Puniceibacterium sp. IMCC21224: one gene and its partner. The protein of the gene in region 1 binds, or shares a complex with, the protein of each later gene. Links are inferred from orthologs where the notes say so. Each region holds a gene or a part of one and is shown on either strand. Other genes may lie near its edges.

Evidence for each region. Proteins that work in one complex are often made in the same cells at the same time.
Region 2: the proteins of clpA (region 1) and clpS are in contact, whole or in part, in a solved structure (PDB 1LZW), measured with the Escherichia coli proteins. The link is inferred for Puniceibacterium sp. IMCC21224 from one-to-one orthologs.

Annotation. Positions count from the first base shown.
Region 1 is NZ_LDPY01000001.1:1,511,207-1,514,242, forward strand. It holds clpA (ATP-dependent Clp protease ATP-binding subunit ClpA), read right to left. Parts: upstream 2,668-3,036; coding sequence 334-2,667; downstream 1-333. Other genes in the region: IMCC21224_RS06930 (M23 family metallopeptidase), read right to left, coding at 1-322; gloB (hydroxyacylglutathione hydrolase), read right to left, coding at 2,824-3,036. UniProt on the Escherichia coli protein: ATP-dependent specificity component of the ClpAP protease. It directs the protease to specific substrates. It has unfoldase activity. The primary function of the ClpA-ClpP complex appears to be the degradation of unfolded or abnormal proteins.
Region 2 is NZ_LDPY01000001.1:1,719,917-1,722,650, reverse strand. It holds clpS (ATP-dependent Clp protease adapter ClpS), read left to right. Parts: upstream 1-1,054; coding sequence 1,055-1,414; downstream 1,415-2,734. Other genes in the region: IMCC21224_RS07890 (SDR family NAD(P)-dependent oxidoreductase), read left to right, coding at 2,488-2,734; IMCC21224_RS07895 (class I SAM-dependent methyltransferase), read left to right, coding at 1,442-2,434; IMCC21224_RS07905 (HAD family hydrolase), read right to left, coding at 262-960. UniProt on the Escherichia coli protein: Involved in the modulation of the specificity of the ClpAP-mediated ATP-dependent protein degradation.

The sequences.
Region 1 (3,036 bases):
CGCTGTAGGGGCGGTCCGGAACACCATCGCGCACCGCTTCGACCACCCCATCGGCTGCGGCCAAGACTGCGGTGCCGCGGTCCATCGCGTCGTCCGACAGCAGGGCGATATCAGTGCCGCGGTGCCCATCGCGGGATTTCAGTCCGCAGGTATAGTCATGTTGTGCGATGCCAGGGTCGGCATCCACGTAATCCTCGATAAAGCAGGTCTGCCCCAGTGTGCAGTCCAGCGGCAACGATAGAAAGGGAGCCTCCGCCGCGGTGGGCGCGGCGGAGGCTGTCAGGATCAAGGTCGCCAGCAGAGCTTTGGCGGGCCCTTGCATCACGCCGAACATCACTCGGCGGTCAGCAGCGGCGGCTTGTTTCCCGAGAGGCGGGGACTCTGCGGTCCTTCGAGGTCGAGAACGATTTTGCCGTCGCGCACGCCGACCTTGACCAATCCGCCCTTCATCAACTGACCAAAGAGCAATTCTTCTGCCAGCGGTTTCTTGATGTGTTCCTGAATCACGCGGCCCAGTGGACGTGCGCCCATCTTGCTGTCGTACCCCTTGTCGGCGAGCCATTCTGCCGCAGCGGTGCTGAGTTCGATCGTCACGTTGCGGTCCATCAGCTGTGCCTCGAGTTGCAGCACGAACTTTTCGACCACCTGCATGATCACCGATTTCGGCAGTGGCTGGAAGCTGATGACTGCATCCAGACGGTTGCGGAATTCCGGCGTGAACGTCCGTTCGATCGCGGCAGTATCTTCGCCCTCGCGGCGGTCGCGCCCAAATCCGATGGCTGCTTGCGCCTGCTCCATCGCGCCGGCGTTCGACGTCATAATCAGGATCACATTGCGGAAATCCACTGTGCGGCCGTTATGATCCGTGAGCGAGCCGTGATCCATCACTTGCAACAGGATGTTGTAGACATCCGGATGGGCCTTTTCCATCTCATCCAGCAGCAACACACAATGCGGATGCTGATCAACACCGTCGGTTAGCTGCCCACCCTGATCAAACCCGACATATCCCGGAGGCGCGCCTATCAGACGGGATACCGCATGTTTTTCCATGTATTCGGACATGTCAAAGCGCAGCAGTTGCACACCTAAGGTATCCGCCAGCTGTTTCGCCACCTCGGTCTTGCCGACGCCTGTCGGCCCGGCAAACAGGTAATTGCCAATGGGCTTTTCCGGTTCACGCAGACCGGCGCGCGCGAGCTTGATCGCTGACGACAAGGCCGTGATGGCATTGTCCTGACCGAACACGACCCGTTTGAGCGATGCCTCAAGATCCTTGAGTACCTCGGCATCGTTCTTTGAGACGTTTTTCGGCGGGATGCGGGCGATCTTGGCCACAACGTCCTCGATTTCCTTGGTGCCGATGGTCTTGCGGCGTTTGCTGTCGGGCAGCAGATGCTGGGCGGCACCGGCTTCGTCGATTACATCAATGGCTTTGTCCGGTAGCTTGCGGTCGTTAATATAGCGGGCCGACAGCTCGACCGCGGTTTTTACTGCGTCAGCAGTGTATTTCACGCCGTGATGCTCCTCGAAATAGGGCTTCAGGCCCTTGAGGATCTTGACCGTGTCTTCGACGGTCGGTTCGTTGACGTCGATCTTTTGGAACCGGCGGGCAAGGGCGCGATCCTTTTCGAAATGCTGGCGGAACTCCTTGTAGGTGGTCGAGCCCATGGTGCGCAGCTTGCCACCCTGAAGTGCGGGTTTCAGAAGATTCGACGCATCCATCGCGCCGCCGGATGTGGCACCCGCACCAATCACTGTGTGGATCTCGTCGATAAACAGCACGGCATCGGGGTGATCTTCCAGTTCGGTCACAACAGCCTTCAGCCGTTCCTCGAAATCACCACGATAGCGGGTGCCGGCCAGCAGCGCCCCCATGTCGAGCGAATAGATCGTGGTTTTTGACAATACCTCAGGCACTTCGCCATTGACGATTTTACGCGCCAGCCCTTCGGCAATCGCCGTCTTGCCGACGCCCGGATCACCCACCAGCAGGGGATTGTTCTTGCGGCGGCGGCAAAGCACCTGAATGCAGCGCTCAACTTCAGTGGCGCGGCCGATCAACGGATCGATATCGCCCTTGCGCGACTTGGCGTTCAAATCGACGCAATATTTTGCCAGCGCCGATTCTTTTTGTTCGCCGCCCCCCGATGAGGTTTCGGAGGTGTGCGAATCCTCTTCGGCGTCAGAGGCGCCAGTGATTGGGCGACTTTCGCCATAGGCCGGGTTCTTGGCGACGCCATGGGCAATGAAATTGACCGCATCGTAGCGCGTCATTTCCTGTTCTTGCAGGAAATAGGCTGCGTTGCTTTCGCGTTCGGCAAAGATCGCGACCAGAACGTTGGCGCCGGTCACTTCGGTCCGCCCCGAGCTTTGGACATGGATCGCCGCGCGCTGAATGACCCGCTGGAACGCCGCAGTCGGCACCGCTTCGGAGCCTTCTATATCTGTCACCAGATTGGACAGATCCTCATCGATGAACTCGACCAGAGTGGTGCGCAGTTCCTCGGTGTCAACGCTACAGGCCTTCATCACCTGCACGGCATCGGGTTCATCGACAAGCGCGAGCAGCAGATGCTCCAGCGTTGCAAATTCGTGAGATCGCGAGTTGGCCAGCGCCAGCGCCGCGTGAATGGACTGCTCAAGTGTGTTCGAGAATGAAGGCACGTTTGGTGCTCCTTCTTATCTGTGTCAGACCGAGGCATCGGTCCAGACTGGCCTCTTACGTTTAAAGTTTGGTCTATATTGACCGAGCTTCAAGTTTTTTCTGTGTCTGCGCATCTCACTTTGTCACACGAGCCCGTAACATGAGGTGAATTTGCACTAGAAACGGTCCTTGCGCTGGCGAATTTCGGCAAAGACGGCGGCATCGGTGGCGTCCGGCATACCAACAGCCTCTTTCACCGAAGGCTGGGCGGCGCGCAGGAAGGGGTTTGTGGCCAGCTCGTCCGACAGAACCGAGGGGACGGTCGGGATACCTTCGGCACGAGCTTTGGCGATTGCATCGCAACGATATTTAAGCGCAGCGTTTTCCGA
Region 2 (2,734 bases), 210 kb from region 1 along the record:
CCGGCTTTGAACGCCGTCCCGTCACGATTCTACTGCCTTCTGCCTCGTGCCCCCGATTTTTCGGTGGGCTTATTTTCTGCTTGATTGATTCCAGCGTAGCACACGAACTGTGTTCGATAAACCCTCTTGAACACTCGGTTTTTCAGTTTTTCGATTCGCCGAAAAACAACATCTAGCGGAAAGAAATGCTGCACACGCAACACCGGCTATTGTGGCAAGAATAAGGCAGATCCTGGCAAGCGTGGCTACTCGCGACCCATTTCATCCGATTTCGGCCACGAGGTCTGGCAATCCACCTAAATCGGGAATCGCCCGGAATCTCCTGTCCTCGGGCGCATCGGCATGCTCCAAGTCCCACGCCAAGTCATGCGGAACAAAGACTCCCCAGCTTCCGGCGTCGATTGCGGGAACCACATCCGACTTCATCGAGTTGCCAACCATCATCGCCCGCTCTGCGCCCCCGCTGGTGCCGCCAAAGATCCGCGCGTAAGTCTGCGGCCGTTTGTCCGACACGATCTCGACCCTGGCGAAAAAGTCGCCTAACCCTGATTGTGCCAGTTTACGTTCCTGATGCAGCAGATCGCCTTTCGTGATCAAAATGAGGTGGTGGCTCGATGCCAACCCCGCGACGGTTTCCTTAACATGCGGAAACAAATCGATCGGATGCGCCAGCATCTCGCGTCCCATTGCAAGAAGCTCGCTCAGAACCGGGCCGGGCACCGTGCCGCCGCTGACCTCGACCGCGGTTTCGATCATCGACAGAACAAAACCTTTGACCCCAAAGCCATAGCTGCCCAGATTGCGCCGTTCAGCCGCCAGTAATCGCGCATCCAGCAGATCGCGGTCGCCGTGTTGGGCCAGCAAGTCCGCGAATCGTTCCTGCGTCAGCTTGAAAAACCGCTCATTGTGCCAAAGCGTGTCATCCGCATCGAGGCCAATTGTCTCAAGATTCGGCACCATTCGCTCCTCTGGCGGCAACCCGCCCCTTTTCACCTTGGGATCAGTGGCTATATACACCCTCCCATGCCGCAATCAAAAAGCGTATAAACCCGATATGAGCTCTGGCGTTTCCGTCCTGACCCAACAGACCACCGGCGCAGCCAAACCGCCCGGCGACGCGGAAGATGTGGGCGTTGTGGTTGATTCCAAACCAAAAACCAAGCGCCCGCCACTGTATAAGGTAATGTTGCTGAACGATGATTACACTCCGATGGAGTTTGTCGTGCACGTATTGGAGCGATTCTTTGGCAAGACTCACGCTCAGGCGTTCGAGATCATGCTGACGGTGCATAAAAAGGGGGTCGCCGTGGTAGGTGTCTACAGCCACGAGATCGCCGAGACCAAGGTAGGACAAGTGATGGATTTCGCCCGCAGGCATCAGCATCCGCTGCAATGCACCATGGAAAAGGAATGATCCGCCCCCACGTGCGGACGCTCTGACATGGCTTCATCCAGATTGAACACAGCACTTGGCCCGGATGGGTTGATACTGCCCGCAACGGGAAAAATCGCGCTGTTTGAACCACCCGCCGATACGGATCTGTCGGATCTGCCGTTAGACCGCTGTCAGGTGATTCAATCCTTTCGCTCGGATGCGGATGCGCTTGCGGCCCGCGGATTTGACTGTGTGACCGCGCCGGACGGGCTATATGCAGCTGCAATCGTATTCCTGCCACGGGTGCGCGAACTGAGTCAGGCGCAGATTGCCGCTGCCTGCGCCGCCGCACCCGATGGCCCCGTGCTGGTCGATGGACAAAAAACGGATGGCGTCGACTCCATGCTCAGGCATATCCGCGCACGCGTGCCGGTGGATGGCCATATTTCCAAGGCCCACGGAAAGGCGTTCTGGTTTGCCAGCAGCCCGGCGTTTGCGGACTGGACCAGTGCGGGAATAACCACAAATGCGGCGGGCTATCTGACCGCGCCCGGCGTGTTCTCTGCCGATGACATAGACCCGGCCTCGGCCCTGCTGGCGGCGACCCTGCCCGCACGGCTGGGGTCTGGGGTGGCCGATCTGGGGGCGGGCTGGGGCTATCTCTCGGCGCAGATCCTGAGCAGACCCGAGGTCACCACCCTGCATGTCGTCGAGGCGGATCACACCGCACTGACCTGTGCCCGCGCCAATGTCACCGACCCGCGCGCACATTTCTATTGGGAGGATGCCACCCGCTGGCTGTCGCGCGAACTCGTGGACAGCGTGGTGATGAACCCGCCATTCCATGTGTCACGCAAGGCCGATCCCGGTCTGGGTCAGGCTTTTATCGCGGCGGCTGCACGGGCGATGAAACCCTCGGGCAGTCTGTGGATGGTCGCGAATCGGCACCTGCCCTACGAATCCGCCCTTAGCTCGATCTTTGCGCAAGTGACTGAGGTTGGCGGCGATTCACGTTTCAAGATCCTGCATGCGCAACGCCCCGCTCGCACCCGGCGCTGATCCGGGCTAGGGTCGCTCTTGCGCGCACTCTGCAACAGCCAAAGGCCTCGTTCATGTCCTATTCCCTCGACGGCAAGACTGCCATCGTCACAGGTGCTGCCAATGGCGTCGGTCTCGCCATTGCGCGCCACTTTGCCCAAAAGGGTGCCAACGTCATGTTCGCCGATATGGACGAGGCGCGACTGGCCAAGGAACTGGGCGAAACGCCCGAAGAAAGCACAATGCGCTATTTCGCAGGCGATTTGCGGGAACGGCTGACGCTGGCGAACCTGCTGTCTGCGACGCTCGATGCGTTTGATC